One region of the Arthrobacter sp. UYEF36 genome, then DNA from elsewhere that is predicted to be linked to it. Evidence: riboswitches for the same ligand, from Rfam matches in the RefSeq annotation. Region 1 holds a riboswitch; each other region holds the start of a gene.
What was found. Region 1 has a riboswitch for S-adenosylmethionine ahead of ABIB29_RS14920 (DUF1737 domain-containing protein). Riboswitches for the same ligand answer to the same signal wherever they lie in the genome.

Region 1 (10,280 bases):
GGAGGCCCGGGGCTTCGGCGGCGCACACCGGACCTGGGCGCGGAAATCGACCTTCAGCGGGGTGGATGCCTGGGTGCTGCTGGGAGGGGTGCTGATGGCCGGCGCAGCCGTCGCCGCCTCGCTCGCGGCGGGGACCTGGAACATGGTCTTCCTCGCACGGCAGTAACGGCTGTTATCGCACGGCGCGGGTATTTCTGTGAGCTACACGGCATTTCGGCCGGAACCGCGGAGGAGAATAAATCATCCGTGATATTTTCTGGGAATGACTCAAGAGACTGCTGAAGAAGTCGGAGCCCTGCTCCGCGACGCCCGTGGCCAGAAAGGCTGGACCCAGGGGCAGCTCGCCGCCGAGCTGGGAACCAGCCAGAGCGCGGTTGCCCGCATGGAACAGGGCAAGCAGAACCTGAGCCTGAAAATGATCCAGCGGCTCGAGTCCATCTTCGGCCGGAGCATCGTCAAGGTGGGCCGGCCGGCCATGACGCACCTCCGGGTCGAGGGCGGCCGCACCCTCTCCGGCTCCGTCGACGTCAACAGCAGCAAGAACGCCGGCGTCGCCCTGCTCTGCGCCAGCCTGATCAACCGCGGCACCACCACCCTGCGGCGGCTCGCCCGGATCGAAGAGGTCAACCGGATCGTCGAGGTGCTGACCAGCATCGGCGTCGAATGCACCTGGCTCAACGCCAACGACCTGCAGATCCGCCGCCCGGCCGTGCTGGACCTCGACTCGATGGACGTCGAGGCGGCCCGCCGGACCCGCAGCGTCATCATGTTGCTGGGCCCGCTCCTGGACGAATCCAGCGAATACCGGCTGCCCTACGCCGGCGGCTGCGACCTCGGCACCCGCACCGTGCAGCCGCACATGCAGGCGCTGCGCCAGTTCGGCCTCAGCGTCGACGCCAGCGCCGGCTTCTACGCCGTGCAGGCGCCGCCGTCGGACGGGCACGACCGCTCTTTCGTGCTCAGCGAACGCGGCGACACCGTCACCGAAAACGCCATCATGGCCGCCGCGCACCGCAGCGGCACCACCGTGATCCGCAACGCCAGCCCCAACTACATGGTGCAGGATCTCTGCTTCTACCTGCAGATGCTCGGCGTCGGGATCGAGGGCGTGGGAACCACCACGCTGAAGATCGCCGGGGTGCCCGCCGTCGACGCCGACATCGAATACTTCCCGTCCGAGGACCCGATCGAGGCGATGAGCCTGATCACCGCGGGCATCGTCACGAACTCGGAAGTGACCATCCGGCGCGTCCCGATCGAATTCATGGAAATCGAACTCGCGACGCTGGAACAGATGGGCCAGCGGCTGGAGGTCTCCGGCGAGTACCTCGCCCGGAACGGGCGCACCCGGCTGGTGGACGTCACCACCAGGACCTCTGAACTGCGCGCCCCCGAGGACAAGATCCACCCCATGCCGTTCCCCGGGCTGAACATCGACAACCTGCCGTTCTTCGCGGTCATCGCCGCGAATGCCCAGGGCCAGACGATGATCCACGACTGGGTCTATGACAACCGGGCGATCTACCTGACCGAGCTGAACAAGCTCGGCGCCCAGGTGCAGCTGCTGGACCCGCACCGGATCTACGTCAACGGACCCACCAAATGGCGTGCGGCCGAGGTGGGCTGCCCGCCGGCACTCCGCCCCGCGGCCTGCCTGCTGCTGGCGATGCTGGCCGCCCGCGGCGTCTCGGAACTGCGCAACATTTACGTGATCGAGCGCGGCTACGAGGACCTGGCCGAGCGGCTCAACACCATCGGCGCGAAGATCGAGTACTTCCAAGACTGAACACCCCCAGCAACGCGGGGTCAGATCGCGCCCATTGGGAGGCCCTGCATGGGCGCGGAGTGACCTCGCGTTGTCCTAGAGCGTTTCGGCGGATCGTGTCGCACAATAGAGACATGCGCACCTTCGGCGTGGAGGAAGAACTGCTGATAGTCGACCCGGAAACGGGGATGCTGCTGGCCCTCGCCGACGTCATGCTGCCCAGCCTGGTCCCACCGAAGCAGGACGCCGGTCCGGTCGACCCGGCACGGCTGCATGACATCGGCGAGGGCACCGATTTCAGCTATGAACTCAAACTGGAGCAGATCGAAACCCAGACGCGGCCGTGCCTGGACTACACCGAACTGCTCCGGCAGCTCAACCAGGGCCGGGCCAACGCGGACCGCGCCGCCCGGGTGCACGGCGGCCGCGTCGCCGCCCTCGCCACCTCGCCGCACGGCTCCGCCACTCACCTGACGCCGAATCAGCGCTATCGGACCATGCAGCAGCGCTTCGGGCTCACGGTCCGGAACCAGCTGACCTGCGGCCTGCACGTCCACACCTTTGTGGAGTCGCCGGAGGAAGGCGTGGCCGTGATGGACCGGATCCGCGACAAGCTCGCCGTGCTGATCGCCCTCAGCGCGAACTCCCCGTACTGGAACGGCGCAGAGACAGGGTTCGAAAGCTACCGCACCCAGGCGTGGAACCGCTGGCCGGGGTCGGGTCCCACGATGATCTTCGGCAGCCTGCCGGTCTACCGGCGGCTGGTGACCCGGCTGGTGGAAAGCAACGTCCTGATGGACGAGGGAATGGTCTATTTCGACGCGCGGCTGTGCCGGAATCATCCGACCGTGGAGATCCGGGTCGCCGATGTCTGCCTGCGCGCCGAGGACGCGGCGCTGATCGCCGTGCTGGTGCGCGCGCTCGTGGAGTCGGCGTCCCGGGAATGGAACGACGGCGTCGATCCCGCCCCGGTGCCGACGCTGCTGTTGCGGATGGCGGCCTGGCAGGCCAGCAACTGCGGACTGCGCGGGCAGCTGCTGGACTTTGGGACCTTCACCCCGGCCCCGGCCGCGGAGGTGGTCCACGCACTGGTGGATTTCGTCGCACCGGTGCTGGCGGAACAGGGCGAGCTGGAGCTGGTGCGGGCGGGCGTCGGCCGGATCCTGGCGGAGGGCACCGGGTCGCAGCTGCAGCGGGAGCCTTACCACGCAGGCGGCCTGGCCGCTGTCGTCGAACGTGCGGTCGAGGTGACGACGCGGGGAACTGTCACCGGGGACCCTGTGGACGAGGACTCATCCCTGCGGTGGGTCCGCCGCGGCTGACCCACCGCGGGCCGGAACAGTCTTAGACCTGCTTGAGCGCCTGGCCGAGGTCGCGGGTCAGGTCCTCAAGGTCCTCAAGGCCCACTGAGAGGCGCACCACACCGTCACTGAGCCCGATCGCCGCCCGCCCCCCGGGCCCCATGGCGCGGTGCGTTGTGGTGGCCGGGTGGGTGATCAGGGACTTCGAATCGCCCAGGTTGTTGGAGATGTCGATAATCCGCAGCGCATCCAGCAGAGCGAACGCGGCCTCTTTCGCCGAACGACCGGCGGACGGGGAGAGTTCGAAGGTCAGAACGGTGCCGCCGGCTTTCATCTGCCGGGCAGCCAGATCGTACTGCGGATGGGACGGCAGCAGCGGGTACTTGACCCAGCTGACCGCGGGCTGCTGTTCCAGCCATTCGGCCAGCCGCAGCGCGGAGGCGGAGGAGTGGTTCACCCGCAGGGACATGGTCTCCAGCCCCTTGGTCAGCACCCAGGCGTTGAAGGCGGAGAGCGCCGGGCCGGTGTGGCGCATGAGCTGCTTGACCGGGCCCTCGATGAATTCCTTGGTGCCCAGGATCGCCCCGCCGAGCACCCGGCCCTGGCCGTCGATGTGTTTGGTTCCGGAATACACGATCACATCGGCGCCGAGCTCCCCGCAGCGCTGCAGCAGGGGGGTGGCGAAGACATTGTCCACGACGACCGTCGCCCCGGCGGCGTGCGCCAGCCCGCTCACGGCGGCGATGTCCACGATTTCCTGCATCGGGTTCGACGGCGACTCGAAGAAGACCGCCGTCGTGGGCTCCGACAGCGCCGACCGCCACTGCTCCAGGTCCGGGCCGTCCACGAAGACCGTCTCGACGCCCCAGCGGGGAAGGATTTCGTTGAGGATCACGAAGCAGGATCCGAACAGCGAACGGGCCGCGACCACCCGGTCGCCGGCGGCCAGCAGGGCGCCGAGGGCAGTGAAGACCGCGGACATGCCTGAGGCGGTCGCGAAGCAGGCCTCGGTGCCTTCGAGCAGCCGGAGCCGTTCCTGGAAAGTGGCCACCGAGGGGTTGCCGTAGCGGGAGTAAACGAAGCGCTCGTCCTCGCCGGTGAAGGCGCGCTCCGCGGCGGCTGCGGATTCGTAGACGAAGCCGGAGTTCAGGAAGACCGGTTCGGACGTTTCCTGGAAGCCGGTGCGGTCGAGTCCGCCGCGGACGGCCTGGGTGTCGGCGCTCCAGCCGGCGGCATCAGGGTTGAAGGTCACTTAGTGCTCTCCGAGGTTGGTGGGCAGGCCGCGGTTCTTCCAGCCGTTGACAGTCCGCTCGCCGTGGCGGTCCGGTTCGCCTTCGAAGCCCTCAAGAACGTTGTAGGAGACGAAACCGGCGTCCGTCGCGGCAATCGCCGCGGCAACGGACCGGGCGCCCGAACGGCAAAGGAAGACCAGCTCGGTGCCTTCGCCCCCGGGAGCCTGCAGTTTCAGCTGCTCAACGAACTGCGAATTGGGGATGCCGCCGGCCAGGTTCCACTGGATGAAGAGCGGGTCGTTCCGCTTGCTGCCCGCGGACGCGGTGTCGGGGATGCCGATGTGGGCCCATTCGCCCTCGGTGCGGACGTCCACCAGGATGGCGCCGTCCTCCAGCTTGGCCCAGGCCTCCTGCGGGCTGAGGTCCCCGGCGTAGCTCACGCGTGGCCCCCGCCGTCGAACTCAAGGTCATCCACGGCGTTGGCGACGGCGGCATCGGCGCTGGCGATCGCCGCCGGCAGCACGACGGCCTGCGCCACGATGACGCTGCTGCCGTTGAAGGTGGCGGTCGCGCTGCCGTGCAGCACGTAGCCCTCGGCGAGGGCGGCCGAGACGCGCTCGCAGAAGGCGCGGTCATCGGGGCCGGTGAACAGGCGGTAGGCCAGTTTTTCCTCGGCGGCACCGGGGACTGCGGGGGACGGGGCGGGTGCTGTCCCGGGGACAGCGGGGGCGGACGCGTCAGGCACGACGGATCTCCTTCTTTCTTTCACGCTTGCAGCTCGAATGGTCGATATGCCGAGTATTCACCTGAGGCACCCCGCCGCGAAAGGGAGGGTTGCCGACCGGCCAGTCAGGGCTTGGCGCCGGTTCTCATTACTCACCAAAAAACGTAACACCTGCGACGCCGGCCCGCACCGCCGCCGTCGTCATGTTAAGTAACGCTCCTCCCAGCAACGCGGGGTCAGATACGGCCCATCCGGCGGCCCCGCATGGGCGCTAGGTGACCCCGCGTTGCTTTGGAGGCGGGGAGGACTACTCGATCGTGGCGTAGAGCGCGTTGAGCTCTGCGGTGAGTTGCCGGCGCAGCTCGGGGGTGCCGATTTCCTTGCCGTCGATGCGGTTGACGGGCGCCAGCAGCCGGATGCTGGAGATCAGCCAGACGGCGTCGGCGTCGTACAGGTCGCGGGGCTCCAGCGGGCCGTAGCCCAGCTCCCAGCCGGCGGCCTTGGCCGCGATGAACAGGGCACCCTGCGACGTGCCGGGCAGGATCCCGCTGTCCAGCTGGGGCGTGATCAGCCGCCGGACGGTGCGGACCCCGCCGGCGCCGTCGTCGGAGGTCTCCAGGTGCGCGAGCAACACGGTCGACGTCGGACCCTCCAGCACACGGCCGTCCGCGGAGGTGAAAATAACGTCGTCCGCACCCTGGGCATGCGCGTAGCGGAGCGCGGCCATGTTGACGGCGTAGGACAGAGTCTTGGCGCCCATGAGCAGCCACGGGGCCCGTTCCCCGATGTCGCTGTCGTAGCCGCGGTCCAGCAGGATGACGTCGACGCCGGTCTCGCGCTGGCGCCTCCCGGCGGACCCGGGGGCGGAGGCCTGGACCCAGCAGGTGGGCGTGCCCGCGCCTTCGACGCCGCGGGTCACGAGGAGCTTGACCACAAGCTCGTCGTCCTCGACGGTCCCGGCGCCCGGCACGTGCTGGCGCCGGAATTCGCCGATCGCCGTCGCGATGGCCCGGCGCCAGGTTTCCTCCGCCGGGATGTCCAGCTCCAGCAGCCGGGCCGACCCGGCCAGCCGGTCCAGGTGCGCCTGGAGCTTGCGGGGCTGCCCGCCCACCGCAAGCAGCGACTCGAAAACCCCGTCGCCGCGGGTGGCGCCCTGGTCCGTCGCCATCAGCTGCGGCCGGGTGGCATCGGCCAGCCGGCCGCCGTCGAATGCCGGATCCAGGAAGACCAGCACCGGGACAGGGGCGGGAGCGGCAGCAGGAGAAGTCATGGCTTCAGCTTAGTGCGGCTCACTGCGGCGGGCTGCGGGATAGGATTTGACCGTTGCCCGTTCCGGAACTGTCCCGCGGGTCTGGAACTTGAGGGGTTCGTCTGTGTTGTGGCCATTTTCCCTGACGGAAACTCTCCCGTCCTGGATGATTTTGATCCTGACCGTGGTTGACCTCGCCATCCGGGTCCTGGCCCTCGGCATCATCCCCGGAAACCGCCGTCCCACTACGGCTATGGCCTGGCTCCTGATCATCTTCTTCGTTCCGGCCGTCGGCCTGGTCCTCTTCCTGCTCTTCGGCAACTTCCGGCTCTCCCGCAAGCGCCGGGCGCAACAGGACGCCGTGAACACCCGGGTACGCGCCGGGGCCTCCGATCTGGCGATGGTGGAAAGCCGCTACGAGGGCCCGGAATGGGTGTCCTCGGCGGCGGAACTGAACAAGACGCTGGGCTCGCTGCCGATGGTGGACGGCAACCACGTGGAGCTCCTGCCCGGCTACCCGGACTCGATCAAGGCGATGGCGGCTGCCGTCCGGGAGGCGAAGTCGTTCGTCAACGCCGAGTTCTACATCCTGAGCTCGGACCACGTCACGGATGAGCTGTTGACCGAGATGGAGGCGGCGGCCGAACGCGGTGTCGAAGTCCGCGTCCTGTTCGACCACCTGGGGACCCTGCGCATCCAGGGCTACAGCAAGCTGATCGCCCGGCTCAAGGCCAGCAAGATCCGCTGGCGGCCCATGCTTCCGCTGCGGCCCGTGCACGGGCAATGGCGGCGGCCGGACCTGCGCAACCACCGCAAGATCATGGTGATCGACGGTGAGATCGCCTTTACCGGGTCGCAGAACCTGATCGAGCCCTCCTACAACAACTCCCGGCACCGCAAGATCGGCCGCGAGTGGGTCGAGCTGATGGCCTGCCTGCGCGGACCGATCGTCACCACGCTGAACGTCGTCTTCGCCACCGACTGGCTCAGTGAAACCGACGAATCCCTCGAGGGCCAGCTCGCGCACCGGCCCGAACTGCACGCCGGGAACGTCACCGCCCAGGTGGTGCCCAGCGGCCCCGGCTTCATCACTGAAAACAACCTGCGGCTCTTCAACACGCTGATTTACTCGGCGCAGCGCAAGATCTCGATCTGCAGCCCGTACTTCGTCCCCGATGATTCGCTGCTGTATGCGGTGACGACGGCGGCGCAGCGCGGGGTCGACGTCGAACTCTTCGTCTCCGAAAAGGGCGACCAGTTCCTGGTCCACCACGCCCAGCAGTCCTACTATGAGGCGCTGCTGGAAGCCGGGGTGCGGATTTACCTGTACAAGGCCCCGTTCGTGCTGCACGCCAAGCACTTCACCATCGACAACGAGGTGGCCGTGCTGGGCTCCAGCAACATGGATATGCGCTCCTTCTCGCTGAACCTTGAGGTCTCGGTGATGCTTCTGGGTGAGGACATCGTGCAGCGGATCAGCGCCGTCGAGGACACGTACCGGGACATTTCGCGCGAGTTGACGCTCCAGGACTGGATGAAGCGGCCGATGGGGGTCAAATACGTGGACAACGTCGCCCGGCTGACGGCGACCTTGCAGTAACCGGCATCAGCCGGGCGGGAACTCCGCGCCGAGCGCCGAGAGCACCCCGAAGGCTTTGGTGCGGATCTCCTCGTACTCCTCCTGCGGCGAGGAATCGGCGGTGATCGCCCCGCCGACGCCGAGGCTGAGCCCGGTGCCGCCCCCTGCCTGCTCGGTGAGGACGAGGGTGCGGATCGCGACCGCCAGGTCGGTCGCGCCGTTGAGCGAAAAATAGCCGATCGCGCCGGAGTACACCCCCCGGGGAGCGCCTTCGAGCCGGTCCAGGATGGCCATGGTGCTGACCTTGGGGGCGCCGGTCATGGAACCGGCCGGGAAGCAGGCCGCGACGGCTTCGGCCCGGGGCATCCCGGGCTTGAGCCGGGCATCGATGGTGCTCACCATCTGGTGGACCGTGGCGTAGCTTTCGATCGCGCAGAGCCGGCTGACCGACACCGAACCGGGCACCGCGAAATGGCTGAGGTCGTTGCGTAGCAGGTCCACAATCATGATGTTCTCGGCGCGGTCCTTCGGGGAGGACTCCAGGTCGTGGCGCAGCAGCGCGTCCCGTGCGGGGTCCGCGTCCCGGTGCCGGGTGCCCTTGATCGGCTCCGCGCGCATCCCGCCGTCGGCCGTGATCCGCAGGAAACGCTCCGGCGAGGTGCTCGCCACGGTGAGGTCCCCGAACCGCAGGTAGCTCGCGAACGGGGCGGGATTCCTGCGGCGCAGCGCCAGGTAGGCCTGCCGCGGGTCCAGGAAGCCGGCCGGCAGTTCCGCTGCCAGGGCGGTGGTCAGGCAGACCTCGTACGTGTTGCCTTCGGCGATCTCGTGCTGGGCCAGGGTGATTTTGGATTTATAGGCGGCTTCCGAATCCCGGGCGGCGAAGTCCGGGGCATGGCCGGGGGCGGATGGCTCGACGGCGCCGCTGCCGCCGGCTCCCGCCGGCACGGATGCTGCCGCGGTGGCCGCGTGGGCGGCCTCCAGCCAGTCGCCGGCGTCCGCGGTGTCCAGGGCCAGCAGCCAGACCGTGCCTTCAACATGGTCCAGCACCACCGCGCGGCCGGCAAAGAGCAGGCTGGCGTCGGGGGATTCGGCCGAGACGTCGCTGCCGCCGGTCTCACGTTTGAGTTCGTAGCCGAGGTAGCCCAGCCAGCCCAGGGTGAAATCGCAGGGGTAGTCATCCGGGGCGCGGAGGTCACTGCGGCCCCAGACCCCGTCGAGCCAGCGGAAGAACGGCCCCTCGGTCCTGACGCTGGCGTTACCGACGCTCACCCGGGTGGTGCCCGAGTTGTGCCGGACCGACTGGCCGAACGGGCCGCCGTCGTCCGCCAGGATGCTGAAGCGGCTGCGTTCCGCCGCGGCGCTGGCGTCCGGCGCGAGGGACGAGTCGAGCCAGACGGCGTTGGCTGAGCGGCCGAAGAGGGATTCGAACAGCCGGGCCGGGTCCGGCACGGCGTCGATCCGTTCGGCCCGGAGCTCGAGGCCGCGGCGGGCACCCACTTCGGGGAGGAGCGCCGGGGCCAGCGCCGGCAGGTATTGGAGGGCCTGCAGCACTTCCGCGGGAGCGGCGCCGTCAGCAAGGTTGAGCACCCGAATATCGGCGTGGGCGGGAACGTCGTCCTTGGAAAGCCAGGCCTGCTCCTGGGCGGCCCACTCATCCCAGTAGGGTTCGTAGCTTTCACCGTCGCGGGCCAGGGCCCTGCTGCGCCGGTCATGTTCGGGCGAATCCGCCCAGATGGCCGCGGCCAGGAAAGGACGGGCGGCCTCCGCGGCGGCCCCTACCCCCTCCACCAGGACAATTTCGGCGGGCTGGGTGGTGCGGGTGTCGCCGTCGTAGTGCGCGTTCCAGTCCCAGCTGACCCATTCGGCCGGATCGCCGCGGTGCAGCGGGGCCAGGACAGTCGAGACATAGCGTTCAATGCCTGCCGCGAGGCCGTTCCAGCCGGGGTAGATGTCCTCAAGATGGAAGAGGGAAACCTTGTGGTGCTCGCGGAGCCGTGCCGCCAGTTCGATCGACAGGGTGGTCTTGCCTGCGCCGGATCGTCCGTCGATGGCGATGATGACGGGTGCGGGACTCATGAAATAGAGCGTACCGGCTGCCCTGCATTGGGTTGATCACTGCCGGGTTGTTGCCCGTCCGGCCGTCGACGCCGGGCGAGCTCGGCCCGGACGTGCGCCACGATCCCGGGAAGCGCGGCGTGGATCAGGTTCCAGGTCAGGTCGAAGTCCGCGTGCCCGCCGTACCAGGGGTCTTCGATGCCCTGGTCCAGGGGGTCCTTGCCCGCGACGGCCGGGTCAAAGCTGCGCAGCATGCGGATCTTGGACAGCGACTCGCGGTCCGGTGCCGTCTGCTGCAGCCAGCCGAAATGGTCCACATCCAGGGCCAGGATGAGTTCGCGGTGCCGGAACCAGTCCGCCTCCCATTCGCGGGCC
Region 2 (10,280 bases), on a different contig from region 1:
CCCCCGCCGCCGCCCCCCCCCCCCCCCCCCGCCCCCCCCCCCCCCCCCCGGCGGTGCTCAGGCGGTTTTGGCCGCGCGGAATCCGGCGTCGAGGTCGGCGAGGATGTCGTCGATGTGCTCCAGGCCCACGGAGAGCCGGACCAGGCCCGGGTTCACGCCGGCGACGGTCTGCTGTTCGGGGGAAAGCTGGCTGTGGGTGGTCGACGCCGGGTGGATGACCAGCGAGCGCACGTCGCCGATGTTGGCCACGTGCGAGTGCAGTTCGAGGGCGTCGACGAAGCGCTTGCCGGCCTCCGCTCCCCCGGCGATGTTGAAGGCGACGACGGCGCCGGTCCCCTTCGGGCCGTACTTGCGGCCGCGCTCGTACCAGGGGCTGGACGGCAGCCCGGCATAGGCGACCGATTCGACGTCGTCCCTGGCCTCGAGCCATTCCGCCACCTTGGTGGCGTTGGCGACGTGCCGCTCCACGCGCAGGCTCAGGGTCTCGAGGCCCTGGGCGATGAGGAAGGCGTTGAACGGGGACACCGCCGAGCCGAGGTCGCGCAGCAACTGGACGCGCGCCTTGAGGATGTAGGAGAGGTTGGCGCCAAGGGCGCCGTCCTTGCCGAGGTCCCGTGCGTAGACCAGGCCGTTGTAGGTGGGGTCGGGGGTGTTGAAGCCGGGGAAGCGTTCCGGGTCCTGGCCGAAGTCGAAGTTCCCCGAGTCCACGATCACGCCGGCGATGGCAGTCCCGTGGCCGCCGAGGTACTTGGTGGCGGAGTGCACCACGATGTCCGCTCCCCATTCGATCGGCCGGATGAGGTACGGCGTGGAGAGGGTGTTGTCCACGATCAGCGGGACCCCGGCCTCATGGGCCACCTGCGAGATTCCCTCGATATCCAGCACGTCCTGGCGCGGGTTGGAGACCACTTCGCCAAAGAACAACTTGGTGTTGGGCTGCACGGCGTCGCGCCACTGGGCCAGGTTGTCCGGGTCCTCCACGAAGGTCACGGAGATGCCGAACTTTTTCAGCGTGTGCGCCAGCAGGTTGTAGGTGCCGCCGTAAAGGCTGGGGCTGGCCACCACATGGTCGCCGGCCTCGGCAACGTTCAGGATGGCGAAGGTCTCCGCGGCCTGTCCGGAGCTCAGCAGCAGCGCCGCCAGTCCGCCTTCCAGGCTGGCCACCCGCTGTTCCACGGCGTCCTGGGTGGGGTTGCCGATCCGGGTGTAGATGGGGGCGAGTTCGGCGAGGGCGAAGCGGTTGGCGGCACTTTCGGCACTGGGGAAGACGAACGACGTCGTCTGGTAGATCGGCAGCGACCGGGCGCCGGTGGCGCTGTCCGGCTCCTGGCCGGCGTGGATCTGGCGGGTTTCGAAGGACCAGGCACTGGACATCGGGACACTCCTTAGGGGACCGGGCACAGACAGCCCCGGAGCCCCTCGGCCCGGGTCTGCACTGGCGCCGCGCTTGCCCTCCGGCGGGCGCCGGACGGCCAGGTCTTCACCCGCGGCACCCCACCGCGTGACGAGGGTTGCCGGCCAGCTAGCCGGGGCTGTGCGCTGGCACTCATGACCTGACCCCAGTCTAGGAACCGGTTCCGGGCTGTGGATAGCTTTGTGACGAAGATGAAGTTACGCGGGCGGCGGGGCGCAAAAGACCGGCCACTTCCCCGCCGTGACGCGGGGCCGCGCCCGGCCGGGAGCCCTCAAAAATGACATCCCACCACGGTTAGGAGAGCCTAAGCTGAGAGCCGGATCACAAAGTGTCAAGATGAGGGCATGCGCATGGATCACGTCTCTTACGCCTGTGAACAAGATGGCCTCGCTGCCACCACCGAACGAATTGCGTCTGCCCTCGGCGTCGAAGCCGTTAAGGGCGGAGTACACCCCCGATTCGGGACCCGCAACATGATCATCCCGCTCGCGGGACACAAGTATCTCGAGGTCGTGGAGGTCCTGAACCACCCCGCGTCCGACAAGGCCCCTTTCGGCCAGGCCGTCCGCGCCCGCTCCGAAGCAGGCGGCGGCTGGATGGGCTGGTGCGTCGAAGTTGCCGACCTCGCCCCGTTCGAGGAACGGCTCGGCCGCGCCGCCGTCAACGGCAACCGCAAGTTCCCCGACGGCCGCGAACTGGTCTGGAAGCAGATCGGCATCCTCGGGCTCATCGCCGATCCCCAGGTCCCCTACATGCTCAAGTGGGAAGGCGATCCGGAACTCCACCCGTCGAAGGCCTACGAGAGCAATGTCAAGATGTCCGCCCTCACGATTGCCGGCTCGGCGGAGCGTGTCACCGAATGGCTCGGTGTCCCGGTCGAGAAGCCGCTGGAGGACGTGGCCGTGAACTGGCTCGCTCCCCGTGGGACGCCCGGCATCCTCTCCGTCACGTTCGAGACGGCCTCCGGAGCCGTCACCATCTGACGCTTCACCGCCCAACACTTCGGCCGCCATCAGCGGGTGCCAATGACGTCACCCACCGATGGCGGCCGATAACTTTTTAACTCACCGCCCGCGTCTGCCGACTTTTAAGGGCAACGCGGGGTCACTTCGCGCCCGTCCGGAGGCTCCGGATGGGCGCGAAGTGACCCCGCGTTGCTTTGTGGACGCTCAGCCCAACCCGATGGACCGGCCGAAGAGGCTGAAACCGACGAACGCCACGATGTCCAGCACCGCGTGGGCAACCACCAGCGGCATCAGGCGGCGCGTTTTTGTGTAGACCAGCGCGAAGATGACGCCCATGATGGCGTTGCCGATGAACGGCCCGAAGCCCTGGTAGAGGTGGTAGCTGCCGCGCAGCATGGAACTGGTGAAGATGGCCAGCGGCAGGCTCCAGCCGAACTTGCCCAGCCGGTCCAGCAGGTAGCCCACCACGATCACTTCCTCCACGATCCCGTGCCGGATCGCGGAGAGGACCAGTACCGGCACGGTCCACCAGTAGGAGTCCAGCGCACTGGGGATGATCGCCGTCGTAATGCCCAGCGCCCGGCCCGCGGCGTAAAGTCCCAGCGACGGGATGCCGATCAGCGCCGCCAAGGCGAACCCCTGCAGCAGGTCCCTGCCGGGGCGGGCGAAATTGAGCCCCAGTTTCTGGAACGCCGTGACGCCGTGGCTGCTGCCGCCGGACAGGCCGGACGTCCGGTGGTCGGTGAGGAAATAGAGTGCCAGGACCACCGGCACCAGGGCGAAGAAGATATCCAGCAGCTGGTAGGTGAGATCGAAGTATTCGCGGCTGCTTTGCGAACGGTTCAGGGTGGAGGTCCCCTCCGCCAGCGGCGCCCGGGTCAGCTTGTCCAGCAACTGGACGACCGAGTATACGGCGGACTGCCCCAGGGACAGTCCCAGGACGATCCAGACTTCTAACCGCAGGCGGCGGCGGGCGGGAACGAGCATGTTCCTATCTTGCCCGGTCTTGGCATGCCCTGCCTTGCCGGCGTTGCCGCCTATGCTGGGGTTTATGAGTGCGCCCGGGAAAATCATCATGATCCGGCACGGCCAGTCCGCCGCCAACGCCGACACCTCGATCTACAACCGGGTGCCCGATTACCGGATTCCGCTGACCGAACTCGGCGTGGAACAGGCCCGGGCTGCCGGCGAGCAGGTCCGGCGGCTGCTGGACGGCCGTCCGGTGTGTGTATATGTCTCCCCGTACCTGCGGGCCTACCAGACCCTCGAGGCGCTCAACCTCGGCCCGCTGGTCGAGCGGGTGATCGAGGAGCCGCGGCTGCGGGAGCAGGACTGGGCCAACTTCCAGATCGCCGGTGAGATCGAGGACCAGAAGGAGCTCCGGAACGCCTACGGCCACTTCTTCTACCGCTTCCGGGAAGGCGAGTCCGGCTCGGATGTCTACGACCGGATCTCCTCCTTTATGGAGACCCTGTACCGGCACTGGTCCAAACCCAGCTACGCCCCCAACGCCCTGTTCGTCACCCACGGGCTCACCATGCGGCTGTTCTGCATGCGCTGGTTCCACTGGTCCGTGGAGTATTTCGAGTCCCTCAACAATCCGGACAACGCCGAGGTCCGCACCCTGTACCGCACCGGGAAGGGCAAGTACGAGCTGGACAAGCCGTTCAGCCAGTGGGAGGCGCGGCGTGTCGATGAGACGGTGCTGGACGCCCCGCCGATGTTCTTCTAGCAGCCTGGGGTTATTCCGGGACCCGGGCGATCACCTAGCGGGCGCGGACCCCCGCGCGCCAGACGGCGTGGGTCAGCGGCATGCCCGGCCGGTAGGCCAGGTGGGTGGCGGACGGCGCGTTCAGCAGGTGCAGGTCCGCGCGGTGGCCAACGGCGAGGGAGCCGACGGCGCGTTCGCCGTCGGCGTCGTTCCCGGACTCCCGGCCGAGGGCCAGTGCGCCGCCGTAGGTCGCGGCGCGCACGGCCTCATGCACGCTGAGGCCCATCTGGAGCACGGCGGTGGTGACGCAGAACGCCATCGAGCTCGTATAGGAGGTGCCCGGGTTGCAGTTGGAGGCCAGGGCGAGCTGCACGCCGGCGTCGAGCAGTTCCCGGCCCGGCGCCAGCGGCTGGCGGGTGGACAGATCGCAGGCCGGCAGGCACGTCGCCACCGTGCCCCGTCCTCCAGCCGCCCCGTCCCAGCCGGACCAGCTGGCCGCGAGGGCGTCGAGGTCGTCGGCGGACAGGTAGTTCACGTGGTCCACGCTGGCCGCACCGAATTCCAGCGCGAGCCGCACGCCGGGTCCTTCGCCGAGCTGGTTGCCGTGCACCCGCAGGCCCAGCCCGGCGTCCCGGCCGGCCTGGAGCACGCGCCGGGACTGGTCCTCGGTGAAGGCGCCCCGCTCGCAGAAGACATCGGCCCAGCGCACGAACGGCCGGACGGCGGAGAGCATGGCGCCGCAAACCAGGTCCGTGTACTCCTCGGCGTCCATGCCGGCCGGAACAAGGTGGGCGCCGAGGTAGGTGACCTCGTCCGCCACAGTGGAGGCGATCCGGGCGCTGCGGGCTTCGTTGTCGATGTCCAGGCCGTAGCCGGTTTTGGTTTCGAGGTAGGTGGTGCCCTGCGAGACGGCCTCGGCCACCCGGCCCAGGGCGAGCCGGGTGAGGTCGAAGTCGCTGGTGTTCCGGGTGGCGCCGGTGGTCACGGCGATCCCGCCGGCGCTGTAGCTCTCCCCTGCCATCCGGGCCTCGAACTCGGCGGTCCGGTCCCCGGCGAAGATCAGGTGGGTGTGCGAATCGACCCAGCCCGGCAGCAGGGCCCGGCCGCCGGCGTCGACTGAGATGTCGGCGGCCGGCGCGTCCGCCGCCTGCCCCAGCCAGGCGATCCGTTCACCCTCGATCACCACGGCCGCTCCCGTCAGGACCCGGTGGTCCGGGTCCTGGGTCATCAGCTCGGCGATGTTGGTGATCAGGGTGCTCATGAGTCCATTGTTCAGCGCCGGATGGACCAGCGCGTCGCAGCCAGCGCCTCCGCTGTCCGGGATGCCGGACCCGTGGCTGTGTTGCTGCCTGCGGCAGAGCCGGTGCCCTGGCCGGCAAGGATCAGCCCGGCAGCCAGTTCGGCGATGCCGGAGGAAGTCTGGAAGCCGTAGCCGCCCTGGCCGGCGAGCCAGAAGAATCCGGGGGCTTCGGCGTCGAACCCCACGACCGGGACGCCGTCGGCCGCTTCCGTCCGCAACCCCGTCCAGACCTGGCGGACGCCGCGGATGCCGAGGGTGGTGAGGGCGTTGAGCCGGGCGATGAGCGCCTCGACGTCCCCCGGGTGCGGCTGCGCGTCCTCGGGTCCGCTCGGTTCGTGTTCCGAAGGCGAGATCAGGACCTGCTCCCCGTCGCGGCGGAAGTAGAAGGAGTCGTCTGCGGCGGCCACCATGGGGCTGCCTTCCGGGAGGGGGTGCTCGACGTCGACGATCGCCGCGGTGCGCCGGTACGGCTGCAGCTGGACTTTCTCGACGCCGCTGAGCACGGCCAGCTCGTCGGCCCAGGCGCCGGCGGCGTTCACGACGACGCCGGCCTGGAAGCCCTCCTGCCCGGCACCGAGTTGCCAGCCGGAGCCGAGGCGCTGGGCCGAGTGGACGCGGGCGCCGGTGATGATGTCCACCCCGTTGGCTTCGGCATGCCGGCGGTGGTCCTCGAGCAGCAGGGGCGCGTTGCAGGCGAAGGAGCCGGTGTCCAGGCCGGCGGCGGAGAAGGAGTCCGGGAGCAGGGCCGGGCAGAGTTCCAGGGCTTCGGCGTGGGTGATCGGCCGCATGTGGCCGCTGGCCTGCTCCCGGACGGTGGCGTCGTCGCCGATCAGCAGAAAGCTGCGCGGTGAGAGCACCGGTTCCGGCCGGTTCGCGTCCTGGGCCGCGATCAGTTCGAGGGTGCGGAGGGTGAGCTCCTGCACCGCAGGCGGGCCGTAGCTGGGGATCAGCTGCCGGGCTGAGCGGGCCGAGGTGTGGTACGCCAGCGTCTGCTCGGCTTCCACCAGCGCGACGCTGCATTTTCCGGCCAGGGCTGAGGCAAGGGACAGGCCGGCGATACCGCCGCCGACAATCACGACATCGTAATTAGCTGACATGGGTCCATCCTTGCAGACGGAAGCGGTTGCGGCGCCGTTTATGGCGCCGCAACCCCGTTTCTGCTTATTTCCGGTGAAGTCCTGTTCAGCCGGCGACGGCGGCGCGGCTGCGCACGAAGGCCTGCACGCAGGACTCCACGTCGTCGGCGCTGTGCGCGGCGGAGAGCTGGACGCGGATCCGGGCCGCGCCCTTGGGCACCACCGGGTAGCTGAACGCCGTGACGAAAACGCCGTGGTGCAGCATGGCGTCCGCCACCTTGGCGGCCATCACGGCGTCGCCGAACATGACCGGAACAATGGCGTGCTCCCCCGGGAGCAGCTCGAAGCCCTCCTCGGACATCCGGCTCCGGAACAGCGCGGCGTTGGCGAAGAGCTTGCTGCGCAGTTCGCCGGAGCTCTCCACGAGGTCCAGTGCCTTGAGCGTCGCCGCGACGATGGCCGGGGCCAGCGAGTTGGAGAACAGGTAGGGGCGGGCCTTCTGGCGGAGCATCGCGACGACTTCGCGGCGGCCGGAGACGTAGCCGCCGGAGGCGCCGCCCAGGGCCTTGCCGAAGGTGCCGGTGTAGATGTCCACGCGGTCCGGGACGCCGGCGTGTTCCGGGGTGCCCGCACCGCTGGCGCCCATAAAGCCGACGGCGTGGGAGTCGTCCACCATGACCATGGCGTCGTATTTTTCCGCGAGGTCGCAGATCGCTTCCAGCGGGGCGAGGAAGCCGTCCATCGAGAAGACGCCGTCCGTGACGATGATCTTGCGGCGGGCCGGGTTCTCCTGCGTCGTGGCCTCGATCAGCTTGGATTCGAGGTCCGCCATGTCCTGGTTGGCGTAGCGGAAGCGCTGGGCCTTGCAGAGCCGGATGCCGTCGATGATCGACGCGTGGTTCAGGGCATCGGAGATGACGGCGTCTTCCGGGCCGAAGAGCGATTCGAACACGCCGCCGTTGGCGTCGAAGCAGCTGGAGAACAGGATGGTGTCCTCGGTGCCCAGGAACTTCGAGACGCGTTCCTCCAGGGCCAGGTGCAGGTCCTGGGTGCCGCAGATGAAGCGCACGCTGGCCATGCCGAAGCCGCGGTCGTCCATCGCGGTCTTGGCGGCGGCAATGATCTCCGGGTGGTCTGCGAGGCCCAGGTAGTTGTTGGCGCAGAAGTTCAGCACGTCCGCGCTTCCCTCGCCGATCTGCCCGGCTTTGATGTGGTTGGCCTGGGGCGAGTCGATGTGCCGCTCGGTCTTGAACAGGCCGGCGCTGCGGATCTCGTCCAGTTCGTGCTGCAACTGGTCCTTGATGGCTGAATACATGGGTTGTGCTCCTCAGCTGGTGGGTCGGTGGGCCGGATCGGGCGGCGGGTTTTAGAAGCAGGTCCAGTCGAGGACCACTTTGCCGCCCACGCCGGCGCGGGCGATTTCGAAGCCTTTTTCCCAGTCGGTGGCGGGAAGGGTGTCCGTCACGACGGCGGAGATGTTGGCGTGCAGGACCGGGTTGGAGGACAGCATGGCGCTCATGGCGTACCAGGTCTCGAACATTTCGCGGCCGTAGATGCCCTTCATGGTCAGCATATGCGTGACCACTTTGCCCCAGTCGATGTCGATCGACTGGCTGGGCAGTCCCAGCATCGCGATCCGGCCGCCGTGGTTCATGTTGTCGATCATCTCAGGCAGGGCCGTGGGGTGTCCCGACATTTCCATACCGATGTCGAAGCCCTCGCGCATGCCCAGTTCGCGCTGGGCGTCCTTGACGCGCATCCTGGAGACGTCGATCGCGAGGTCGACGCCGAGGGCCCGGGCCAGTTCCAGCCGCGGGGCAGAGACGTCGGTGATGGCGATCTTGCGGGCGCCGGCGTGGCGGGCGACGGCGATCGCCATCAGTCCGATGGGACCGGCGCCGGTGATCAGCACGTCCTCGCCGACGAGGGGGAAGCTGAGCGCGGTGTGGACGGCGTTGCCAAAGGGGTCGAAGATGGCGCCGAGTTCCGGCGTTACGGAGGGGTCCTGGTGGACCCACACGTTGGTTTCGGGGATCACGACGTACTCGGCGAAGGCGCCGTCGCGCTGGACGCCGACGCTGACGGTGTTGATGCACATCTGCTTGCGGCCGGCGCGGCAGTTGCGGCAGATGCCGCAGACGATGTGGCCCTCGCCGGAGACGCGGTCGCCGACTTTGACGTCCAGGACGTCCTCGCCGGTCCCGACGACCTCTCCGTAGAACTCGTGGCCGGCGATCAGGGGGGCGTTGATGATGCCCTGCGCCCACGCGTCCCACGACTGGATGTGCAGGTCGGTGCCGCAGATGCCGGTGGTCATGACGCGGATCTTGACGTCACCCGGGCCGGTTCCCGGTTCTGGACGGTCCACGAGTTCGAATCCTGCGTGGGCGCCGGCCTTGTAGAGAGCCTTCATGGGCCTTCCTAACTGTGCCATTCCTCAGGCACGTGGGGATCCGCTGCGTGGAACAGCCGGTGTGGGACAACTCACCCCATTAGAGCCGCTGCAAAGCGTTAGCACAACCGGAATTTTCTCAATCGACGATTTAGCTATTCCTTGTGCATAGACTGATCGGCATGGAAATCCACCAGCTGGAGATGCTCCGCGAACTCGGGGCCCTCGGAAGTGTAAAAGCCGTCGCCGAAACCCTGCTCGTCACGCCCTCGGCGGTGTCGCAGCAGCTGGCCGCCCTGCAGAAATCCGTGCAGGTGCCGCTGACCCGCAAGGAGGGCCGGAACCTGGTCCTGACCGAGGCCGGGCAGGTCCTCGCGGACGCCGGCGCCGCCGTCGTCAGCGCCATGGCGGACGCACGGACGGCGATCGGCGCCTACCACGGCTCCCCGGTGGCGGCGGTGACGCTCAGCGGGTTCCACAGCGCGGGGCAGGCCTTGTTCGCCCCGCTCGCCCGGCTGCTGGCCGGGCCGGGGCAGCCGCGGATCCTGCTCTCCGACGAGGACGTGGCCCAGCAGGACTTCCCCGCGCTGACGGCCCGCTATGATCTGGTGCTCGCGCACCGGATGGACCACAGCCCGCGCTGGCCCGGGGAACGCGTAGCGGTGATTCCGCTCGCGCACGAGCCGCTGGACGTCGCCCTGCCGTCCGGGCACCGGCTGGCAGGCCAGCGGGCGGTCACGGCGGACGACGTCGTCGGGGAGCCCTGGGTGACCAGCCGCACCGGCTACTCCCCGGCGGACGTGCTCTCCGCCGTCGCGGCCGTCTCGAGCCGGGAACTGAACATCGTCCACCGGATCAACGACTACTCCACGGTGGCGGCGCTGGTGGCGACCGGGAGCGTGATCGGGCTGTTGCCCCGGTTCACGGCGCGGCCGGTGCTGAACCCGGACATTGTGCTGAGGCCGCTCGAGGGCATCAGCACCCGGCGCCGGATCGACATCCTGGCCCGCCCGGAGAACCTTAAACGCACATCGGTCATGATGGTCTGCGAAGCACTGCAGACCATCATGACCGATTTAGTGGATGGCTAAGGTTTAGCCTTCGACGCCGAGGCGCTTCAGGATCAGCTCTCGGACGCGTCCGGCGTCGGCCTGGCCGCGGGTCGCCTTCATAACGCCGCCGACGATTGCGCCGATCGCCTGGACCTTGCCGCCGCGGATCTTGTCCGCGACGTCGGGCTGCGCGGCCAGGGCCGCGTCGATGGCTTCGAGCAGGGGTCCGTCGTCGGAGACCACAGCGAGGCCGCGCTTCGCCACGATCTCCGCCGGGGTGCCTTCGCCGGCGAGCACGCCGTCGAGGACCTCGGTGGCCATCTTGTTGTTGATCTTGCCGTCTTCAACCATCGCATTCAGTTCCACGATG
Region 3 (10,280 bases), on a different contig from region 1:
CAACGTTTTCTCAGCCGGCTGGGCCAACGACGGCGGCGGCAACAATGTGAAGATCTCGCACGGCGTCGTCCAGGGAAACTCGCTGACCACCGTCTACTACCACAACGTCAGTGTGACGGTTTCCCCCGGACAACAGGTCAGCCAGGGACAGCTGATCGCCTATTCGGGAACCACCGGTAACTCCACTGGCTGCCATTCGCACTTCGAGACCTGGCTCAACGGCCGGGCCGTGGACCCGATGAACCTGCTCTGATCCGCCCGGAGCGGAAGGCCCGCGGCTGGGCTGCGGCTCTGCCGTAAACTGGAACAAGCCCGCGCCGCCCCGGCAGCGGGCCCACCCATCGATCCAAGGAGTTCTACCGTGCCGAAAGAAAGTGGCCGTAAGGTAGTGGCCACCAACCGTAAGGCCCGGCACGACTATACGATCCTCGACACCTACGAGGCCGGGATCGCGCTTATGGGCACCGAGGTGAAGTCCCTCCGTGAGGGCCACGCGTCCATGGTTGACGGCTTCTGCACCTTCTACAACGACGAGCTGTGGATGGAGGGCATCCACATCCCCGAGTACCACCAGGGGAGCTGGACCAACCACGCCGCGCGCCGCCGTCGGAAGCTGCTGCTGCACCGCGACGAACTCACCAAGATCTCGCACAAGATCCGCGAATCAGGCTTCACGATCGTCCCGCTCCAGCTGTACTTCCTGGACGGCCGGGCGAAAGTGGAGATCGGCGTCGCCCGCGGCAAGAAGGAATACGACAAGCGCCAGACCCTGCGCGAGCAACAGGACAAGCGCGAGGCCCTGCGTGTCATGCGCGAGCGGAACCGGCGCTAGGGAACAACGTCCGAAACCCGCGGGAATGATTCCGCGGGGACGTGCGTTATGCTAATAGTCCGGGAAGGAACGGCGCGGAAACCGCAACAGCGGTTCGGCACCAGACCTGATCGGTTTGATAAAAAAATACGGGGATGATCGGTTTCGACGATGTTAGTCGCGACAGGTGAAGCGGGCCGAGGATGCAGAATTATCTCGTAAACGCTGTCTGCAAACCAATAAGTGCCGAATCAAAACGCACTGACTTCGCTCTCGCTGCCTAAGCAGTAAGACAGTCCGTCAGCCCGAGGTTGCTATTGCCCCGGATCCTGGCGTCATTTAAATAGCCACTGCTGTTTACCCCCGTCATCGGGGTGAACGGGACTCTTTGATGACTGGGCCCGGATCAGCCAGCTGTTTGCAGCATGGCTGGGGCCGAGAAAATCCGACGCAAACTGCGCCCGGAGAAGCCCTGACAACACGACATCGGACGGGGGTTCAATTCCCCCCATCTCCACCCAAGAAAACCCCTAGATCCGTGTGATCTAGGGGTTTTCTTTTGCCTGTTGCCGCGGACCCCGATTTGGTTTAAACACGAAACGGGCGGGCTGGGGGAGTTGGTGCATTCGTTGACCACGTGCAGCGAGACTTGATGGGACCATCCCGTCAGGCTCAACGTACGATCTAGGGATGCAGACTCGATTTACGGTCACGCCCGAACTCACAGCGGAACTCTTCGATAAGACGATTCTTCTCCGGCGCGACAGCCCGGCGCCGAAGGGCGGAACATACGGCTGGCTCACTGAGGGCGCCGAGATTACGTTGTTTAGCGAAGTCGTCATCGAGCAGAATGTCGGGCTCTACGGAGGCGCGTACATGCCCATGATCGGCGGACGGCGCGCATCCGGGTTGGCTTCCGTCGGTGCGTTCACCTACTCGTACTCCGGGCTGCCTGACGGTGCGAGCGTCGGACGATACTGCTCCATCTCCGGCGGCCTCCGGTTCATCGATTCAAGCCACCCGCTCGAGCTACTGACCACTTCCGCTCTCACATTCCGCCCCGGAAACCACCTCTTCCGCGAGTTCGTCACCGAAGCGATCACGGAGCATGCGGCCGGATACTCGACCACACCGGACAAGCCATACCCCCGCATCGGAAATGACGTCTGGATTGGCTCTAACGTCACCCTGGCGATGGGAATCAAAATCGGGACGGGCGCAGTTGTCGCGACGAACAGCACCGTCACCAGGGACGTTCCCCCCTACGCGATCGTAGGCGGCAACCCCGCTCAGGTCATCAAATACCGTTTCGACGAAGCCACCATTGAACGACTGCTGTGCAGCCGTTGGTGGAGTTACGATCCGCGTCAGGTATTCCACTCGCTTGGAACAGACTTCACGGAACTGCTGGAAGGCATCGATGCGGGGGACCTCAGCCCCTACCAGTTCGCTGAGGTCACCTTGCCCGCGTTGTCCTAGCTGCTCGGAGTCACGCCGGGAACGAACCCTGGGGCTAGGAAGCAGCGTTCCACACAAGAGGCCGGAAGCGTCAGCTTCCGGCCTCTTGTTTTGCCTGCACGGCCCGGCTGGCGGCCGTGCTCAGCGCTTTTTGATGTGGGCAACAGGGTCCGCGTGCGTTTCCGCGACGTTCTTGGACTTCTTCTCAGCCCGTTTTTCCTTGATGGTTTTCACCGGCTTCTTTGCCGTGCTCCGGTGCGGGGTCTTGTCAGGCATGTGGGCGCTCCCTAACAGCAGGGGGCCGGGATGCCCCCTGGTATTAAGTTACGCCTCGGGCACCGCAACGTCTACGATGCCGACGAAGCGGCTGCCCACACCCTCATACTCGCTGCGGACCAGCCCGGCAGCCGCACCGGGGATCTCGGACGGAGCGTGGTGGGCGCAGCACACGTAGGTGAAGTCCGGCCACCACTTCTTCGGCCGGGCCGCCTCGGAGAACCCGCACACCGCGCAGGTCAGCTGGACCCAGATGGGGCGCTTGCCGGTGCGGTTGGCCTTGGACTGCACGAGCCAGGCCGGCGGATTGTCCAGGAGGTCGCCGAGCTCGGCGTCGGTCAGCCGGGGCGGGATGCCGTGACGGTGGGCCATTTCCAGCGGAATGTCGAGGATCTGGGCTGCTTCACGTCGGGTAACCATCCTTCAACGATACGGGATGGGACGGTCCCCGAATCGCCGTCAGGACGCCGGAGTAAGGCTCGTCACAGCCCCGTGAGTCACAGCCCTGTGAGGGCCAGGCCGAGGGCTGCCGCCGCAAGTCCGGCGACCAGATTCGCGGCAACGTTGAGGGCGGCGGCGCGGTAGCGCGTCTCGCTGACCAGCCGCACCGTGGCGGTGGTCCAGGAACTGAAGGTGGTGAGACCTCCGGCGAGCCCCGCGGAGAGGCCGGACTGCCACTCGGCCCCGAGCCCCAGCTGGCCCGTGATCCCCAGGGCGGCGCCGATGATGAAGGAGCCGGCCACGTTGACGGTGAGGGTCGCCCAGGGCCAGTGCGGATGGCGCCCCGGGTGGTGCGCAAACCAGGAGTCGACGCCGAAGCGCAACAGGGCGCCGGCGACGCCGAAGACTCCCACCAGCATGGCGGTGATCATGAGGCTCCGCCGCTCAGGTCGGCCAGCGCCTTGCCCGTTTTCCAGCCGCCGGCCGCGGCGCCGAGGCCCAGGACCAGTGACAGGCCCAGGTAGGCCAGCCAGCTGGCATGGAAGCCGCCACGGAACTGCTGGTCGATGGCGAACACCACGGCCGAAAAGGTGGTGAAGGAACCCAGCAGTCCGGGGCCGAGCCCGGCGCGCAGCCAGAAGGCGGTCTTCGGCCGGGCGATCCAGACCGTGGTGAGGGCCGCGAGGACAAAGCTGCCGACGACGTTGATCACCAGAGTGGTCCAGGGGATGGAGCCCGCTGTCTCGGGGAACACGAGCCCGGCACCGTAGCGCAGTTCCGTGCCGATCAGCCCGCCGACGGCGACGGCCGCCCACGCACGCCAGCCCGGCACCCCGGGACGTGCCGAAGCAACCGCCGCTGCGGGAAACTTCGCTGCGCGCTTCATGCCGCGGCTCCGGTCAGCGCATCTCTCATTCAGGGCCGCTTGAGGCTGCAGCCGGGATGGCCGGACTCGCTGTGGACCCAGAGGGCGGAGGCGACTTCCTCGGCGAGGTCGAACTCGTGCCGGGCCGCACCGGATCCGATCCGCACCACCAGGGCGCCGCCGAACGGCTTGCGGCCCACGACCTCCACCTCCGCGTCCAGATCAATCGCCTCGGCGGAAAGGTAGCGCAGCAATTCAGGGTTCTCGTCGCTGATGCGGGTGATCCGGCCCTTGTGCCCGTCATCGAGATCGCTCATCCGGTGGGCAGCGGGCATCAGGACGGAACCGTCCGCGGCCGGGATCGGATCGCCGTGCGGGTCCCGCACCGGGTTCCCGAGCTTTGCTGCCATCCGGTCGATAAAAGTGTCCGAGACGGCGTGCTCCAGGAGCTCGGCCTCGTCGTGGACCTCGTCCCAGCGATAGCCGAGCTCACGGACCAGGAAGGTTTCGATGAGCCGGTGCCGCCGGACCATGGACAACGCCAGCCGGACGCCGTCGGCCGTCAGCGTGATGGCACTGTAGGGCTGGTGGTCCACGAGGCCCTGGTCCTTGAGCTTGCGCACCATTTCGGAGACCGAGGAGTTGGCGACGCCGAGCCGTTGGGCCAGCTGGGTGGAGGTGATGGGCTTGTCCTGCCACTCCGTAAAGGAGTAGATGACCTTGACGTAGTCCTCGATCGAGGAGGAGGGCAGACTGGTCTTCACAGTTTCCAGCCTACCGTCAGGCGGCGCCGGAGACGGTCAGGCCCGGACGGCCCGCCAGCTCTGCGTCAGGTAGGGGAGCGGAAGGACTTCGCCGGGGTGGTGGCCAAGGTGCCCGTGCAGGTACCAGTCGAGGTTGCCCAGGACCTTGGCCCGGGTCGTTTCGCTGGCGGCCAGGTAGTAGCTGCGGGACTTCGTCAGCTCCATGATGTCGGCGGTCCGCACCGGATCTTCCCAGCGGGTGAGGTGGCTCTCCAGTCCCGTGAATTCCGGGCCAAGGGGCGGTGTGAAGTGCGGTTTGTGCACATCGCCGGCGTGCATGATGCGCGAGAGGCGGTGCACCCAGGGAACGGACGTGTCCAGCTGGTTCCAGATCAGCCCCAGCACCCCGTGGGGGCGGAGGATCCGTGCGATCTCCGTGCTGGCCAGGAGCGGATCGCACCAGTGCCAGGCCTGGGCGACGGTGACGAGGTCGAACGCCCCCGCGGGCAGCCCGGTGTGCTCGGCGGTACCCTCGACGGCGGTGACGCCCGGAAGCGTCCGGCGCAGCTGTTCCAGCATGTCGGCGGACGGGTCCACCGCGACCGTGTGCAGGCCGCGCACGGCCAGCAGCGCGGTGAACTTCCCGGTTCCGGCGCCGAGGTCCGCGGCGTCCCTGGCGCCCCGGGGGACCAGCCAGTCAGCCGAGTCGTCGGGGTACCCGGGACGGACGCGTTCATATTGTTCCCCGCCGTCCTGGAAACTCTGCCCCAGCTCCTGGCGCCGTTCCTGATGCAGTTTGGGTCCGCCGCGTGCCACGTGCGATCTCCTTCGGCAGGTCCGGATGGTACCTTTCGAATTTACCGCACGCGGCAGGGTCGGTGATTCCCGGCCGGGACAGCGGACTCCCCGGCGGGGGAGCTGTCAGTCCTGCGTGCAGGGGGCAGCGCCGGCGGTGCCGGGCGTGTTGGGGGCCCAGTGCGGGTAGCTGCGGGTGTCGTTGGACGGCACCCAGCGTCCGGCGTCCACGACATAGTCCCAGCCGAGGCCGGTCCGGCGCAGTTCCTGGAGGGCGGCGAGAAGGCGCTGGGCGTCCTCCAGCCGGGACCCCACACCGAAACTGGCCCGCAGCGAGCCCGAAGGGAGCCCGAGCCGCCGGAGCAGTGGGTGCGCGCAGAAGCGGCCGTCGCGCAGCCCGATGCCGTGTTCGGCCGACAGGTACGCAGCAACCAGTCCCGCGTCGTAGCCTTCCACCGAGAAGTTGACGACGCCGATCGTGCCGGTGCCGGTACCGGCGGCGTTGCCCGGCCCGGCGCCCGCCGGAGAGCCGAAGGAGGCACTGTCCGAGAAGATTTGGTGGACCGTCACACCGTCAATCCGGCTAAGGCCCTCGACGAGGAAGGACCGGATGGCGTTTTCGTGCGCGTGCCACTGGTCCACGTCCAGATCGGCGATCACCTGGGTGGCCCGGGCCAGGGCCGCGGCGCCGAGGACGTTGGGGGAGCCGCCTTCATGCCGGGCCGGGCCGGTGGTCCAGCTGACGCTGTCAATCCTGGCGTCCTGCACGGCTCCGCCGCCGGCCAGATGCGGGGTGCCGGCGTCGAGCCAGTCGGGCCGGCCGATCAGAACCCCGGCGCCGAACGGTGCGTAGAGCTTGTGCCCGGAGAAGGCGAGGTAGTCGACGTCGTCCGCGGCGATGTCGATCCGCCGGTGGGGTGCCAGCTGGGCGGCGTCCACGACGATCCTGGCGCCGTAGTCGTGGGCCAGGGCGGCCAGGGCCCGGATCGGCAGGATCTCGCCGGTGACGTTGGAGGCGCCGGTCACGGCGAGCAGGCTGACGCCGCCGTGGGCGAGTTCCGCGCGGAGCAGTTCCAGCGTGGCGGCGAGGGTGGGGGCAGCGATGACGCTGCGGTGCGGGACGCGCTGCCACGGCAGCAGGTTGGCGTGGTGCTCGATGTCGAGGTACAGCACCTCGCCGGTGTGCACACCGTCGACGGCGGGCAGGCAGCCGGCCAGCAGGTTCAGGGAATCGGTGGTGTTCCGGGTGAAGATCACCGCATCGTCCGGCCGGCCGCCCACGAATTCCCGGACAATGGTGCGGGCGTTCTCGTAGACCGAGGTGCTGATCTGCGAGGCGTAGCCGGCGCCGCGGTGGACGCTGGCGTAGTAAGGCAGGATCTCGTTGAGGTAGGCCGAGACCACGGACAGGGCAGGGGCCGAGGCGCCGTAGTCCAGGTTGGCGTAGCGGACGTGGCCGCCTTGGATGAGCGGTGCCTGGATCTCGGCGCCGGTCACGGCGGCCAGCGGCCGTCGGGCAACGGCGAACCGCGCATCGGGACGGGCCGGGCTGGCGCCGGTCTGAAAGTCAGGGGTGGCAGGAATGGTGGCAGTCGTCATGGGACCTCGCTCGAAAAGGACCCCACACACCGGGGATCCGCGCTTGCCGGGTCCGTTCCGGACCGGCCAGGTCGTCACCCGGGGCACCCCACCGCGAATGGAGGGTTGCCGGCCAGCAAACCGGGGTTTAGCGCTGGCACTCGTGACCTGCTCCGAGCCTAGGACATGCCTGCCGCCGCAGAAAAGGCGGGGCATGAATGTGAAGTGCTTTGTTACGCGATGCCGCCGGAAACTGCAGAACGCCGCCGGAAAAGTCTAGAGCAGGTCGTCCAGGCCCGGGTTGAGGCGCTTGAGAACCTCCGAGTGCAGGATGGAGTTGGTGGCGAGGGCGTTGCCGCCGAACGGGCCGTCTTCGCCTTCGAGGGAGGTGAAGCGTCCCCCGGCCTCCGTGACGATCGGGACCAGCGCGGCCATGTCGTAGAGGTTCAGTTCGGGCTCGCTGGCGATGTCGACGGCACCTTCGGCCACGAGGCAGTAGGACCAGAAGTCGCCGTACGCGCGGGTGCGCCAGACCTTCTCGGTGAGGTCAAGGAACTCGTCGAGGTTGCCGCGCTGCTTCCAGCCGCCCAGGCTGGAATAGGACAGGGAGGCGTCCGAGAGCTTGGAGACGTTGGAGACTTTCAGCCGGGTGGCGGCAGCCAGCGAACGGCCCATATAGGCGCCGGCGCCCTTGGCGGCCCACCAGCGCTTGCCCAGCGCCGGGGCGCTGACGACGCCGACGACCGGCTCGCCCTCGTCGACGAGGGCAATCAGCGTGGCCCAGACCGGCACGCCGCGGACGAAGTTCTTGGTCCCGTCAATCGGGTCGATGATCCACCGGCGGGAGCCATGGCCGGAACTGCCAAACTCCTCGCCGAGGACGGCGTCGCGCGGACGGGAGCGGGAGAGTTGGCCGCGGATGGCCTCCTCGACCGATTTGTCGGCGTCGGTTACCGGCGTCAGGTCCGGCTTCGTCTCAATCCGAAGGTCGAGTGCCTTGAAGCGGCTCATGGTCTGGGAATCTACGGAATCTGCCAGTACATGGGCAAGGCGCAGGTCATCGTTGTAGCTCGAAGCGGGTTGACTCATGGTTCCAAACTACCGCCAAAGCGGGCTGCGGGGCGGGAGGCCACGGGCCTGCGCCGCCGGATGCGGCCGGGCACGGGGCGGCTGACGGCCGGGGAGCTAGGAGACGGTGCCCAGTTCCTTGACGTCCTGGGCTTCCATCCGCGGGTCGGTGCCCAGCAGGCGGCGGAGCGAGGCGAGCCGGGCGGGGCCGGACTCGCCGGCATGGCCGGCGGCCACCCAGGCGTCCACCCCGCAGTTGACGGCGCTGGAATCGTGCTTGCAGCCCCGCTCGCAGTCGTCGGTGCCGGGCTCGAGATCCGGGAAGGAGCGCAGGATCCGGTCGGGGTCCACGTGGGCCAGGCCAAAGGAGCGGATGCCGGGGGTGTCGATGATCCAGCTGCCCGGCGGCGCATCGTTGACTTTGAGGGCCAGCGCGGAGGAGGAGGTGTGGCGGCCCCGCCCGGTCACGGCGTTGACGCCGCCGGTGGCGCGCTCCGCGCCGGTCAGTGCGTTGACCATGGTGGACTTGCCCACCCCGGAGTGGCCCAGCATGACGGTGACCTTCCCGTCGAGGTGGGCGCGCAGCTGGGAGACGGCGTCCTTGTCCAGCCGGGCGGAAAGCCCGTCGTCCGAGCGGGCATCGATGCCGGAGGCGGCGGAGTCCGCCGTCTTGGAGATGATCACCGGGAAGGCAAGGTGCTGGTAGTTGGAGAGGAGTTCCGCGGGATCCTTGACGTCGGCCTTGGTGACGAGCAGCAACGGCTCGATTCCGGCGTCGTACGCGGCCACGAGGGCCCGGTCGATGAACCCGGTCCGGGGCTCCGGATTGGCGGCCGCCACCACAATCACCAGCGTGTCGGCATTGGCGACGACGGCGCGCTCGATCGGGTCCGTGTCGTCGGCGCTGCGCCGCAGCAGGGTCCTGCGGTCCTGGATCTTGACCAGCCGGGCCAGGGTGTCGGATTCGCCACTGACGTCCCCGACGAGGGAGACGAAGTCGCCAGCGACGACGGGGTTGCGGCGCAGTTCCCGGGCCCGGGCTGCGATGATCTTTCGTTCTTCGGGGGTGCCTTCGGCGACGACGGCCGTGTACCGTCCGCGGTCAACGGTGATGATCCGCCCCGTGACGGCGTCGTCGTAGGCGGGCCGGTCCTTGGTGCGGGGCCGGGTGCCCTTTTTGTTGGGGCGGATCCGGACGTCGGATTCGTCCCAGGAGTCAGTGCTGCGTGCCACCGGAGGCGTCCTTCTTTGCGGGGGCTGCGCTTCCGGCGGTGCCCTGGGCGAGCATGGACTCCCACAACTGCGGGAAGTCCGGCATCGTCTTGGCGGTGGTCGCAATGTCCTCGACTTCGATGCCGGGAACGGCCAGGCCCAGGATGGCGCCTGCGGTGGCCATACGGTGGTCGGCGTAGCTGTGGACGACACCGCCGTGCAGCGGTGCGGGCCGGATGATGAGGCCGTCGGAGGTCTCCTCGGCGTCGCCGCCCAGGCGGTTGATCTCTGCGACGAGAGCGGCCAGCCGGTCTGTTTCGTGCCCGCGGAGATGCGCGATGCCGCTCAGCCGGGAGGGTCCGCTGGCCAGGGCGCACAGTGCTGCGACTGTGGGGGCGAGTTCGCTGGTCTCGTCGAAGTCCGCTCCCTTGATCTCCGGGCCGCCGGTGACGGCCAGGGTGCCGTCCGTGAGCGTCACCGTGGCCCCCATCGTCGTGAGGATACTGCGCCACAGATCGCCGACCTGGGTGGTCTCGGCCGGCCAGTTGGGGATGCGGACTGTGCCGCGGGTGGCGAGGGCCGCCGCCAGGAATGGGCCCGCGTTGGAGAGGTCCTGTTCGATCCTGAGGTCAAAGGCGCGGATGGGCCCGGGGGAGACAATCCAGTGGTTCGGGCGGGAATCGTCCACGGCGACCCCGGCTCCGCGGAGTACGGCAACTGTCATGTTGATGTGGTCCAGGCTGGGGACGGGCTTCCCGGCGTGGTCCTGGTTCTGATGCTCAAGGTGCAGTCCCTCGGTGAAGCGGGCACCGGTCAGGAGCAGCGCGGACACAAACTGCGAGGAAGCGCTGGCATCGATGACGAGGTGGCCGCCCCGCACGTCGCCGGTACCGGCGACGGCGAACGGCAGCGAGGAGGCGGGACCGCCGTCGGGCGCGGTGACGGCGACGCCCAGCCCGGTGAGCGCCTCGATGATCGGCCCCATCGGGCGGTTGCGCGCGTGCGGATCGCCGTCGAACAGTGTCACTCCCCG

Region 2: linked by a shared signal. The riboswitch ahead of ABIB29_RS19235 (bifunctional o-acetylhomoserine/o-acetylserine sulfhydrylase) and the one ahead of ABIB29_RS14920 (DUF1737 domain-containing protein) in region 1 are both predicted to bind S-adenosylmethionine.
Region 3: linked by a shared signal. The riboswitch ahead of ABIB29_RS02790 (aminotransferase class V-fold PLP-dependent enzyme) and the one ahead of ABIB29_RS14920 (DUF1737 domain-containing protein) in region 1 are both predicted to bind S-adenosylmethionine.

What each region holds. Positions count from the first base shown of each region.
Region 1 covers NZ_JBEPOX010000010.1:58,210-68,489, forward strand. The annotation lists gene ABIB29_RS14895 (energy-coupling factor transporter transmembrane component T family protein) at 1-166, shown strand, start outside; gene ABIB29_RS14900 (UDP-N-acetylglucosamine 1-carboxyvinyltransferase) at 263-1,786, shown strand; gene ABIB29_RS14905 (glutamate--cysteine ligase 2) at 1,900-3,087, shown strand; gene ABIB29_RS14910 (O-succinylhomoserine sulfhydrylase) at 3,110-4,318, opposite strand; gene ABIB29_RS14915 (rhodanese-like domain-containing protein) at 4,319-4,738, opposite strand; gene ABIB29_RS14920 (DUF1737 domain-containing protein) at 4,735-4,962, opposite strand; SAM riboswitch class IV at 5,061-5,175, opposite strand; gene ABIB29_RS14925 (aminodeoxychorismate lyase) at 5,330-6,292, opposite strand; gene cls (cardiolipin synthase) at 6,438-7,871, shown strand; gene pabB (aminodeoxychorismate synthase component I) at 7,878-9,926, opposite strand; gene ABIB29_RS14940 (low molecular weight protein-tyrosine-phosphatase) at 9,923-10,280, opposite strand, start outside.
Region 2 covers NZ_JBEPOX010000018.1:79-10,358, forward strand. The annotation lists gene ABIB29_RS19235 (bifunctional o-acetylhomoserine/o-acetylserine sulfhydrylase) at 58-1,374, opposite strand; SAM riboswitch class IV at 1,439-1,554, opposite strand; gene ABIB29_RS19240 (VOC family protein) at 1,759-2,397, shown strand; gene ABIB29_RS19245 (CPBP family intramembrane glutamic endopeptidase) at 2,584-3,366, opposite strand; gene ABIB29_RS19250 (histidine phosphatase family protein) at 3,431-4,111, shown strand; gene hutI (imidazolonepropionase) at 4,146-5,351, opposite strand; gene ABIB29_RS19260 (NAD(P)/FAD-dependent oxidoreductase) at 5,363-6,487, opposite strand; gene ABIB29_RS19265 (glycine C-acetyltransferase) at 6,573-7,781, opposite strand; gene tdh (L-threonine 3-dehydrogenase) at 7,833-8,879, opposite strand; gene ABIB29_RS19275 (LysR family transcriptional regulator) at 9,041-9,949, shown strand; gene gatB (Asp-tRNA(Asn)/Glu-tRNA(Gln) amidotransferase subunit GatB) at 9,953-10,280, opposite strand, start outside.
Region 3 covers NZ_JBEPOX010000001.1:578,672-588,951, forward strand. The annotation lists gene ABIB29_RS02740 (peptidoglycan DD-metalloendopeptidase family protein) at 1-253, shown strand, start outside; gene smpB (SsrA-binding protein SmpB) at 362-832, shown strand; RNA gene ssrA (transfer-messenger RNA) at 963-1,331, shown strand; gene ABIB29_RS02755 (CatB-related O-acetyltransferase) at 1,502-2,290, shown strand; gene ABIB29_RS02760 (hypothetical protein) at 2,411-2,545, opposite strand; gene ABIB29_RS02765 (hypothetical protein) at 2,594-2,965, opposite strand; gene ABIB29_RS02770 (fluoride efflux transporter FluC) at 3,043-3,417, opposite strand; gene ABIB29_RS02775 (fluoride efflux transporter FluC) at 3,414-3,872, opposite strand; gene ABIB29_RS02780 (metal-dependent transcriptional regulator) at 3,902-4,615, opposite strand; gene ABIB29_RS02785 (class I SAM-dependent methyltransferase) at 4,652-5,410, opposite strand; gene ABIB29_RS02790 (aminotransferase class V-fold PLP-dependent enzyme) at 5,516-6,988, opposite strand; SAM riboswitch class IV at 7,023-7,136, opposite strand; gene hisN (histidinol-phosphatase) at 7,244-8,056, opposite strand; gene rsgA (ribosome small subunit-dependent GTPase A) at 8,153-9,268, opposite strand; gene aroA (3-phosphoshikimate 1-carboxyvinyltransferase) at 9,252-10,280, opposite strand, start outside.